2 regions of the Streptomyces sp. NPDC041784 genome follow, and region 1 is predicted to be linked to the other one. Evidence: riboswitches for the same ligand, from Rfam matches in the RefSeq annotation. Region 1 holds a riboswitch; the other holds the start of a gene.

Region 1 (5,721 bases):
TGCGGTTCGAGCCGCTTGGCGATGTAGTTGGCGCTGAGCACCGCCACCTGCGTGGCCCGCTTCAGCCCCTCCCCGCCCATCAGCCGCACATACGCCCACGAGATCGGCAGAATCCCCGCGGACCCCCAGGGCGCGGCCGAGATCGGCCCCACACCCGTCTCCGGCCCGGCCGCGGGCTGCATCGGGTGGTTCGGCAGATACGGCGCCAGGTGCGAGCGCACGGCCACCGGCCCGACGCCCGGACCGCCACCGCCGTGCGGGATGCAGAACGTCTTGTGCAGGTTCAGGTGGGAGACGTCACCGCCGAAGTGCCCCGGCTTGGCGAGCCCGACGAGCGCGTTGAGGTTGGCGCCATCGACGTACACCTGCCCACCCGCGTCGTGCACCTGCGCGCAGATGTCGGCGACGTGCTCCTCGAACACACCGTGCGTCGACGGGTACGTGATCATCAGCACCGCCAGCTCGTCCCGGTGCTGCTCGATCTTCGCCCGCAGGTCCTCGACGTCGATCTCGCCGTCCTCGGCGGTCTTCACGACGACGACCTTCATCCCGGCCATCACGGCGCTCGCGGCGTTGGTCCCGTGCGCGGAGGACGGGATCAGGCACACCGTCCGCTGCTCGTCCCCGTTGGCCCGGTGGTACCCGCGGACGGCCAGCAGCCCGGCCAGCTCGCCCTGCGACCCGGCGTTCGGCTGGAGCGACACCTTGTCGTACCCGGTGACCTCGGCGAGCCGCTCCTCCAGCTCCCGGATGAGCGTGAGGTAGCCCTCGGCCTGCTCGGCCGGCGCGAAGGGGTGCAACTGCCCGAACTCCGGCCAGGTGACCGGCTCCATCTCCGTCGTCGCGTTGAGCTTCATGGTGCAGGAGCCCAGCGGGATCATGCCCCGGTCGAGCGCGTAGTCCCGGTCGGCGAGCCGGCGCAGATAGCGCAGCATCGCCGTCTCGGAGCGGTGCTGGTGGAAGACCGGGTGGGTCAGGATCTCGTCGGAGCGCAGCAGCCCGGCGGGCAGCGTCTCCCCGGTGACCGCGTCGAGCGCCTCGATGTCACCCTCAACCCCGAAGGCCGCCCAGACGCCGGCCACCTGCGCCCGCGCGGTCGTCTCGTCACAGGCGATCGACACCGTGTCGGCGTCGACGAGGTGCAGGTTCACCCCGTTGTCCTGCGCCGTGGCCACGACCTCGGCGGCCTTCCCCGGCACCCGGACGGTCAGCGTGTCGAAGTACGCCTGGTGCACGACCTCCACCCCGCCGGCCGTCAGCCCGGCGGCCAGGATCGAGGCGTACCGGTGCGCCCGCCACGCGATCGACCTGAGCCCCTCGGGGCCGTGGTACACGGCGTACATGCCCGCCATCACGGCGAGCAGCACCTGCGCCGTGCAGATGTTGCTGGTCGCCTTCTCCCTGCGGATGTGCTGCTCTCGCGTCTGCAGCGCGAGCCGGTACGCCCGGTTCCCGTCGGCGTCCACGGACACGCCCACGAGCCGCCCGGGCAGGCTGCGCGCGAACTTCTCGTGCACGGCCATGTAGCCGGCGTGCGGCCCGCCGAAGCCCATCGGCACGCCGAACCGCTGCGTCGTCCCGATCGCGATGTCCGCCCCCAGCTCACCCGGGGACGTCAGCAGCGTCAGCGCGAGCAGATCGGCGGCGACCGTCACCAGCGCCCCCAGCTCGTGCGCCTGGTCGATGACCGCCTTGATGTCGCGTACGACGCCGGAGGCGCCCGGGTACTGGATCAGCACCCCGTTGATCTCACGCCCCGCGATGTCGGCCGGAATCCCGTCGGAGAGGTCGGCGACCACGACCTCCACCCCGGTCGGCTCGGCCCGGGTCTCGATCACGGCGATGGTCTGCGGCAGCACGTCCGCGTCGATGAGGAAGAGACCCTTCTTGTTCTTCCCCATCCGTCGGGACAGTGCCATCGCCTCGGCGGCGGCCGTGCCCTCGTCCAGCAGCGAGGCGCCGGAGGTGGGCAGCCCCGTGAGGTCGGCGACCATGGTCTGGAAGTTCAGCAGCGCTTCCAGCCGGCCCTGCGAGATCTCCGGCTGGTACGGGGTGTAGGCCGTGTACCAGGCCGGGTTCTCCATCACGTTCCGCAGGATCACCGGGGGCGTGAAGGTGCCGTAGTACCCGAGCCCGATCATGGAGTCGAGCACCTGGTTGCGGTCGGCCAGCGACCGCAGCTCGGCCAGCACCTCGGCCTCGGTGCGCGCGCCCGGCAGGTCCAGCGCATCGGCGTTCTTGATCACATCGGGGACCGCGGCGGCGGTCAGCTCGTCGAGCGAGCCGTACCCGACGTGCGCGAGCATCTTGGCCCGCGCTTCCTGGTCGGGCCCGATGTGGCGCTGTTCGAAGGGGATTCCCCGCTCGAGCTCGGAGAGCGGAATGCGGTAGGCGGTCATTGCGGAGGCCTCCTGGTCTGACACGACCTTCGAGGGGCACCACGGCGCGGGTACCCGGACGGCCTCCCCCTCTGTCATCTCAACCTGAGAGCTTCACCGGCCGCCCGCAAGGGGCAGCCGGCTTTCACCGTCGGTGAGAGCGGAGGCCGTCGACAGACACCCGCTCTGCTTTCCAGAGTGACCTCGTCCGTGCGGTACGTGGGCCTGAGAGATTCCGGGGAGGATTTGCTCCTTCGGCGCCTCCGGTGATGTCCGGAGGACTCTCCCGCACGGGGTCAGCAGCCGTTGCCAGACTACCAGCGAGGTCAACGCCACCTCCTTCGAGTGGCCGCGCGCCCCAATGTGCTCTTTTGTAGTGCTTACGGATGAGTTGCGACCAAGTGGAGGGCCCGTGCAGACCGACATCGATCCGCGCAACCTGATCGGCCGCAAGGCGTTCGACCGCAACGGCACCAAGATCGGCACCGTCGACGAGGTCTACCTCGACGACGCGACCGGCGTGCCCGAGTGGGCGGCCATACGCACCGGCCTGTTCTCCCGGGACGCCTTCGTCCCCCTGGAGCCCAGTGAGCTGATCGAGGGCACCCTCCACATCCCCTTCGACCGGGCCCTGATCAAGGACGCCCCCGACTTCGGCGTGGGCCGGCACCTCTCCCCCGACCAGGAACTCCAGCTCTACCACCACTACGGTCTCGACGTGGCCGCCCCTCCCCCACTCCCGGACCACCACTTCGGCCGCCTGGCCGGCACGGACGACAACTGAGACACAGGCGACCCGTGAGCCCCCTCAGGCGCACTCCCGTATCAGCGCGGCAAGCAACCCGGCCGGGTCGTACAGCGGGCGGGCGCCGCCGGTGACGACTTCGCGCGTGCCCGCGTCGACCGGGTCGGTGCGCGCCCAGTCCGTCGAGGTGACGCCCAGCTCGACCTCCAGGCCGGTGGCCGTGGCATGCCGCCACTCGGTGACGGGCCCCCACGCCTGAACCCGGATCACCTCCCCCAGACCCAGCTCACCCAGCCACGCACCGCCCTCCCCGTACCCGGACAGGTCCGTCGTCAGCGCGACGAGATCCACATCGGAGTCCGGACCCGCCGTCCCCCGCGCACAGGAACCGACCAGCAGCCGACGACATCACTCCGGTTCGCCGCCCAGCGGGTGACCCGATCGGCCACCCGGCGCATCTCGGCCTCCCGCTCCGAGGACAACCCGGCGGCGGGGTTCACGGACCGATCCCCCTGAAGTTCCATCCCGCTCTCCTCCAGCACGGCAACTCCCCGTCACTCCACAGCATCCGGTCTTCACTCTGCGTAACGGACCGCTCCCGTCAGGAGTTCCCAGCCGCCGCACCCGGATTTCCGGCCTCCGAGTCCCCCGCCGCGATCCCGACCGGCCCGCCGTCCTCCCCGGGTCTTCGCCGCACCAGCGGCAGCGGGTCCGCCGGCTCCAGATCCGGGTCGTCGACCCGGAACGTCCGCACCCGCCCCGGCTCCGAGTCCGGCGTCTCGAACCGCACCGTGACCCGGCCCAGCCCACTTCCCTGCACCCACCCGGGCCCGAACTCGGCATGCCGCACATCGTGCCCCGGACGCCACCGGTGCTCGGCCGGCACGACCTCCTCCGCGACCGGCTCGTCGGGAAGCTCCTCCTCGGCCGCCGCCCCCCGCTCCTCGGCCGCCCGCCCCTCGGCCGCCTGCGCGAACAGGTCCTCCTGGGTAAAGTCCGCCAGACCGCTGACCCCCACGCCCAGCAGCCGCACCCCGCCCGTCGTGTCCACGGAGTCCAGCAGCCTGGCCGCCGCCTCCCGCACCACCGCCGGATCGTCCGTCGGCCCGCGCAGGGTCTCGGACCGGGTGAGCGTGGAGAAGTCGTACCGCCGCACCTTCAGCACAATGGTCCGCCCCGACAGACCGGCCCCCCGCAGCCTGCGCACACACCGCTCCGCCAGCCGCTGCACCTCCAGCTCCACCCGCACCCGATCGTGGATGTCCACGTCGTACGTGTCCTCGACCGACACCGACTTGGCCTCCCGCTCGGCCACCACCGGCCGGTCGTCACGCGCCAGCGCCATGGCGTACAGCCCGTGCCCGTGCGCCTTCCCCACCAGCCGCACCAGCTCGTCCTCACCGGCCTCCGCGAGTTCGTCGACCGTGGTGATCCCTGCCCGCCTCAGATGGTCGCCGGTGGCCGGCCCCACTCCCGGCAGGGTGCGCACCGACATGGGCCCGAGGAGCGCCCGCTCGGTCCCCGGTTCGATGAGCACCAGGCCGTCGGGCTTGGCCTGCTCGGAGGCGATCTTCGCGAGCATCTTCGAGGCCGCGAGCCCCACCGACCCGGTGAGCCCCGTGACGTCCCGGATGTCCGTACGCAGCCGGACGCCGGCCAGCCGCGCCGACTCGCTGTCCCAGGCCGTCTCCCCGGCCTCCAGGTCGACGAACGCCTCGTCGAGGCTCAGCGGCTCCACCAGCGGCGACAGAGCCCGCAGCAGCGCCATCACCTGGTCGCTGATCGACCGGTAGAACGAGAAGCGGGGCACGAGGTAGGCGGCGTTCGGGGCCAGCCGCCGCGCCTGGCCCATGGGCATCGCCGAGTGCACCCCGAAGACCCGCGCCTCGTAGGAGGCCGTGGCGACCACCCCGCGCGGCCCGAGACCGCCCACGATCACGGCTTTCCCGCGCAGACTCGGCTTGGACACCTGCTCCGCCTGGGCGTAGAAGGCATCCATGTCGAGATGCAGGATCGTGGGCGCGTTTCTCACATGTCCGATGCTGCACCACGCCACTGACAATGACGCCGCTCAGCGGCGCCCACCGCCTCCGGAGCGGTTCAGACCGCCCGGTTGCGCCTGCGCGCCAGCTCGTCCGCCGGGTTGTGCCCGACGAGCGTCTCGCCGGTGTCGATCCGCTCTCCGTGCAGTTGCGACAGCGCGCTCTCGACATCCCGCCAGACCACGCCCACGGCGATGCCGAAGATGCCCTGCCCGCCCTGGAGCAGCGCGTGCACCTCGTCCGGCGAGCTGCACTCGTAGACCGTGGCACCGTCGCTCATGAGCGTCATGCGCTCCAGGTCGCGGAAGCCGCGCTCCCGCAGGTGCTGCACGGCGGCGCGGATGTTCTGGAGCGACACCCCGGTGTCCAGGAACCGCTTGACGATCTTCAGGACGACGACGTCCCGGAAGCTGTACAGACGCTGCGTGCCGGACCCGTGAGCGGGCCGCACGCTCGGCTCGACCAGGCCGGTACGGGCCCAGTAGTCGAGTTGCCGGTAGGTGATGCCGGCGGCCGCACAGGCCGTCGGACCGCGGTAGCCGATCTGCTCGGACGC
Region 2 (5,721 bases), on a different contig from region 1:
GCTTGCCAGAGAAGTTCAGCCGCATCCCGTGGGTCAGGTGGCCGCCGTGCGCCAGGTCCAGGCCCAGGATGGTGTCCCCGGGCTGGGCCAGCGCGAACAGGGCGGCCTGGTTGGCGGAGGCGCCCGAGTGCGGCTGGACGTTGGCGTACTCGGCGCCGAACAGCTCCTTGATCCGGTCGATCGCGATCTGCTCGGCCACGTCGACGTGCTCGCAGCCGCCGTAGTAGCGGCGGCCCGGGTAGCCCTCGGCGTACTTGTTGGTCAGGACCGAGCCCTGCGCCTCCATGACCGCGAGCGGAGCGAAGTTCTCCGACGCGATCATCTCGAGCGTGGACTGCTGGCGGTTCAGCTCGGCGTCGACCGCGGCGGCGATCTCCGGGTCGAGCTCGTGCAGGGGCGTGTTCAGGACGGACATGCGTCTACGACTCCTCAGCCGGCGGTGTAGGCGGTGTACTCGTCGGCGGACAGCAGTTCCTCCTGCTCGCCCGTCGCGCGTACCTTGAACAGCCACCCGCCCTCGAAGGGGGCGGAGTTCACCAGCGACGGGTCGTCGGCGACGTCCTGGTTGACCTCGACGATCTCGCCGTCGACCGGCGAGTACAGCTCGCTGACCGACTTGGTCGACTCCAGCTCACCGCAGGACTCGCCCGCGGTCACCGAGGCACCGACCTCCGGGAGCTGGACGAAGACCACGTCGCCGAGCGCGTTGGCCGCGTGTTCCGTGATGCCGACCGTCGAGACGCCGTCCTCGGCGACCGACAGCCACTCGTGCTCCTTGCTGTAGCGCAGCTGCTGGGGGTTGCTCATGGCCTGAATTCTCCTGTACGCGGGGGAGTGCTGGTGAATGGGGGACTGCTGGAAACGTGCGTGAGCAGCGTAAATGTGCGCAGTGTCACCTGCGCGCGGCGCGCGGTGGCTACTTCTGGCGCTGGTAGAAGGGCAGCGCCACGACCTCGTACGGCTCGTGGCTGCCCCGGATGTCCACGCCGACGCCCGGGGTGCCCGGCGCGGCGTGCGCGGCGTCGACGTAGGCCATGGCGATCGGCTTGCCCAGCGTCGGGGAGGGCGCGCCGGAGGTGACCTCGCCGATCACCTCGCCGCCCGCGACGACCGCGAACCCGGCCCGCGGGACCCGGCGGCCCTCGGCGACCAGGCCGACCAGGACACGCGGCGGCTTCGCGGCGGCCCGCTCGGCGGCCTCCAGGAGGGCCTCGCGGCCGACGAAGTCGCCCTCCTTCTCGAACTTCACCACGCGCCCGAGGCCCGCGTCGAAGGGGGTCAGCGCGGTCGACAGCTCATGCCCGTACAGCGGCATGCCCGCCTCCAGGCGCAGGGTGTCCCGGCAGGACAGACCGCACGGGACCAGCCCGACGCCCGCGCCGGCCTCGGTCAGCGCCTCCCACAGCCGCACGGCGTGCTCCGGCTTCACGAACAGCTCGAAGCCGTCCTCGCCGGTGTAGCCGGTGCGCGCGATCAGCGCGGGGACGCCGGCGACCGTGCCCGGCAGGCCCGCGTAGTACTTCAGACCGTCGAGATCGGCGTCGGTGAGGGCCTTGACGATCCCCGGGGACTCGGGCCCCTGGACGGCGATCAGGGCGTACGCGTCGCGGTCGTCGCGCACCTCGGCGTCGAAGCCGGCCGCCCGCTCCACCAGCGCGTCCAGCACGGTCTGGGCGTTGGAGGCGTTGGCGACCACCATGTACTCGGTCTCGGCGAGCCGGTAGACGATCAGGTCGTCGAGGATGCCGCCGTCGGCCCGGCAGATCATGGTGTAGCGGGCCCGGCCGGGCCGCACGCCCCCGATGTTGCCCACCAGGGCGTGGTCGAGCAGGGCCGCGGCCTGCGGGCCGGTGACGGTGATCTCGCCCATGTGCGACAGGTCGAAGAGCCCGGCCCGCGTGCGCACGGCGGTGTGCTCGTCGCGTTCGGAGCCGTAGCGCAGGGGCATGTCCCAGCCGGCGAAGTCGGTCATCGTCGCGCCGAGCGAGCGATGCAGGGCATCGAGCGCGGTGTGACGGAGTTCTTGCGTACTGCTCACGGTCGGTCGTCTCCCAAGGCATGACAGGCGAGGTCGTTCCTCCCCATCTGTCATCGGAACCTGAGAGGTTCGCCATGACCGCCCGCTGCGCGCGGAAACGGGTCATGGTTTGCACCTTGGGTGGGACCACCGGCGACGGTGGCCCGCTTTTCAGATGTGCCTCGCCCGCGCGGTAACGGTGCCTGAGAGATTCAAGGGAGGGACTTGCTCCTTCGGCGCCCCAGCGAAAGGCTGCTGCTGGGAACTCTCCCGCGCGGATTCAAACGGCCGGTATGCAGTTGGCGCGGACATCATTGCACGGCACCCCCCGGTCGCGGCAGGCCGCATCTGTAACCGGCTTGTGGCGGTACGCGCACGAAAACGCGAGACATCACGGATTACCTTCTCTTTACGTTCGATGGGGAGAAGACTTACCTGACCCCAGGGGAAGGACGATCACGGTGAACAGGACCTCGGCGAGGACCAGGGCATTCGCGACCACCTCGGCGCTCGCGCTGCCCGCGCAGCCGGCGGCCCCGGCCAGGGTGGCGTCCCGGGCGCGGCCCGCCCCCGTCGTCCGCGATCTGCGCGACCGCTCCGGCCGCAGCCCGCACGGCCTGCTGTTCGGCCCCCACGACCTGGTGGTGGTCACCGGCCTGCCCGGCAGTGGCAAGTCCACGCTCATGAAGCGCGCGGTCACCGGCCTGCGCATCGACTCCCAGGACACCCGCGACCGCTGGGACGCCCGCGCGCCCCGCTTCCTGCCCTACGCCCTCTACCGCCCCCTGGTCCGTCTCGCCCACTACGCCGGACTGCGCCGCGCCCTGCGCACCGGCGAGGGCGTCGTCGTCCACGACTGCGGTACGCAGGCCTGGGTGCGCGACTGGCTGGCCCGCGAGGCCCGCCGCCGCGGCGGCACCCTGCACCTGCTCCTCCTCGACGTCACCCCGGGCGCGGCGCTGGAGGGCCAGCGCGAGCGCGGCCGCGGTGTCTCGCGGTACGCGTTCCTGCGCCACCGCACGGCGGCCGCCCGGCTGCTGCGCTCGGTGGAGCGCGGCCGGCTGCCCGCCGGCGTCGGCGCGGCGATCCTCCTCGACCGCGACGCGGCGAACACCCTGCGCCGGATCGGCTTCACCGGCTGAGCCGAGGGGCCGGGCGGCTCCCGGGGGCGTCGGCGGGCCTCCGAGGCTTCCCCTCCGCTTTCGTCGGGCCGGGGAAAGTGCCCCTTGTACCCGTTAGCCTTTCAGCCAGACCAGTGGTTCCCAGCAGGCGGTAGGTAGATGGACTTCCCACCGGCGGACTTCCCGACGGCATTCCCGGCACAGGCACACCCCCACCCGCACGGCGGATGGCCCGGCAACGAACTGGAGGAGGTGCTCTCCGCCTCCCTCGGCGTCCCCGGTGCCGGCGGGCGCATCGTGGAGGTGCTCGGCCGCAGCTTCGTCTGGGTCCCGCTGCCCGCCGGCGGCGGGCCCGACAGCGTCCCGCTCGACCTGCCCGCCATCGAGCTGGAGGGCCAGGCCTACGTGCCCGTGTTCAGCTCCGAGGAGCAGCTCCGTCAGGTCGCGGGCGCGCACATGTCGTACACGATCGCCCCGGCCGTGGAGTTCGCGCGCGGGCTGCCCCCGCAGGTCGGCATGTTCGTGAACCCGGAGGGCGTGGTCGGCGTCCCGCTGCCGCCGCCCGCCGTCGCCGAGCTGTGCCGGGCCGGCCGCACCCCGCTGGACGGCCCCGCGAGCGGCGGCCGCGTCCGCCTCTTCGAGCCCGACTGGCAGGACGACCCGGTGGACTTCCTCGCCGCGGCCTCGGCCGAGTTCGACGCCACGGGCGTGGTCCGCACGGCCCGCCGCTGCCTGGCCGCGATCGAGACCGCCGACCCGGTGATGTTCGTCGGCGTCGAGCTCTCCCACCTGGACGCCGACGTCCGCGAACTCCCCCTGGACGCCCTCGGGCGCGCCATGGGCCGCACCCCGGTCCGGTGGCCCGTCAACCTGATCCTCCTGGACGTGGCGCAGGACCCGGTGGGGGAGTGGATGAAGGAGCAGGTCCGCCCCTTCTACCAGCGCTAGGGGCACCACCCGAGGCGCGCGGGCGGCCGCCCGACGAGCCACGACGCACCGGCACCCGCGCACGCACAACAGGTGCCGGGCTCCTGGGCGCTTAAGCTGTTCTCATACGCGGGGCAACTCAAAAAAGAAGGGGCGGTACAGGTGAGCGCCAGCGGCATCGCGGCCGGACAGGTCGAGCACATGCTGCGCCAGGTCACGCCCGGGCGCTACGACGCCTACGAGGCGCTCCTGCGCGCCCTCGCCACCCCCGCCTCCGGCCAGGTCTGGATGCTCCTGTGGCACGGTCAGTCGGGCTCCCCGGACGCCCAGTACGGGAACATGGAGGTGGACGGCCACGGCTACGCCCCCTGCGTCACCTCCGCCCAGGAGCTCTCGGCGAGCGGCTGGAACCGCTCGTACGAGGTGGTCGACGGAATCGACGTGGCCCGCACGCTCTACCCCGACCACTACGGCCTCTGGCTCAACCCGCACGCTCCCGGCGGCGGCGTCGGCATTCCCTGGCTGGATCTGCGCCGTATCGCGACCGGCCTGGACCGCCAGCCCGCCGGACCGCTGAGACTCTCCGAACCCGGCATCGAGATCCCGCAGTTCTACGCCCTGCTCGCGCAGAACGCCCACCGTACCCCGGCCGTCCGCGCCCTGCGCCGCGCCTGGGTGCAGCCGGCCCTGGGCGCGCCCTACCTGGCCATCGGCCTCGACGTGTACGACTCCTCGCCGCCGGCCGTGGACGCCGTACGGGCGATGATGCAGCAGTCCATCGGTGCGGTGCCGGACGGACTGCCGGTGTCGACGGTCGCCATGACCGACGAGTACGACCCCGTGGTGATGTGGATGCGGGCCGGCGCCCGGCCGTTCTACGACCGTGAGGCGCACGCCCCCGCCGCCCCGGCCCAGGCCCCCGCGGCGGGCGGCTACGGCTACCCGCCCACCGGCCGTTACTGACCTCCCGGACCCCGGCGCGCCCTTGGGCGGCCGGCCCGGTTTTTTCGCTTCATGCCACCCGCGCACAGGCTCCTCATGGGGTCTGCGCGCGTAGATGAGACCCATTAGTCCGATTCTCGTATGATCTGTCCCCAATTGGTGGGCGTCCGACGGACGTTACCCGCCGTCCGGATAACGGAACCCACCTACCCGGATCACGTTTACGCATCCATTCACTGCCAAGTCTGGCTACAGATCGCCAAAGCGTTGAAGACTCCCGCTCCAGGGGACTTCGTCCCTGTGTACGACGGACGGATCAGCCGCTACAGCGGCAAGTGCGGGCCGGCTACCGCCGGTTGAGAGGGGTCCCTGCCAGATGACGGCACCATTGCACGAGCCGACCGCGGAAGCGGCCCCGAGCGCGGCCGACGAAGCGGCGGTCGCCACCGGCGGCGCCAAGGCCGTCCAGGGCCGTTCCCTGGGCCGGATCGCCTGGGAGCGCCTCAAGCGGGACAAGCTCGCCCTGACGGGCGGCATCGTCGTGCTCTTCCTCGTCCTGGTCGCGCTGTTCGCCCCGGTCATCACGGGCCTGCTCGGGCAGGACCCGAACGAGTATCACGAGAACCTCATCGACCCGCTGTTCGGCACCCCGACGGGTTCCCTGGGCGGCATGAGCGGCGACCACCTGCTGGGCGTCGAGCCGGTCAACGGCCG

What was found. Region 1 has a riboswitch for glycine ahead of gcvP (aminomethyl-transferring glycine dehydrogenase). Riboswitches for the same ligand answer to the same signal wherever they lie in the genome.
Region 2: another riboswitch for glycine. It lies ahead of gcvT (glycine cleavage system aminomethyltransferase GcvT); the one in region 1 lies ahead of gcvP (aminomethyl-transferring glycine dehydrogenase).

What each region holds. Positions count from the first base shown of each region.
Region 1 covers NZ_JBVJAB010000068.1:1,721-7,441, forward strand. Annotated here, with positions in the region: gene gcvP (aminomethyl-transferring glycine dehydrogenase) at 1-2,399, opposite strand, end outside; glycine riboswitch at 2,582-2,677, opposite strand; gene ACZ6D7_RS46970 (PRC-barrel domain-containing protein) at 2,791-3,162, shown strand; gene ACZ6D7_RS46975 (hypothetical protein) at 3,187-3,474, opposite strand; gene ACZ6D7_RS46980 (DNA polymerase IV) at 3,725-5,155, opposite strand; gene ACZ6D7_RS46985 (MerR family transcriptional regulator) at 5,224-5,721, opposite strand, start outside.
Region 2 covers NZ_JBVJAB010000035.1:36,553-42,273, forward strand. Annotated here, with positions in the region: gene glyA (serine hydroxymethyltransferase) at 1-415, opposite strand, end outside; gene gcvH (glycine cleavage system protein GcvH) at 430-807, opposite strand; gene gcvT (glycine cleavage system aminomethyltransferase GcvT) at 917-2,038, opposite strand; glycine riboswitch at 2,076-2,198, opposite strand; glycine riboswitch at 2,199-2,300, opposite strand; gene ACZ6D7_RS40815 (AAA family ATPase) at 2,473-3,159, shown strand; gene ACZ6D7_RS40820 (enhanced serine sensitivity protein SseB) at 3,298-4,086, shown strand; gene ACZ6D7_RS40825 (enhanced serine sensitivity protein SseB C-terminal domain-containing protein) at 4,228-5,028, shown strand; gene ACZ6D7_RS40830 (ABC transporter permease) at 5,384-5,721, shown strand, end outside.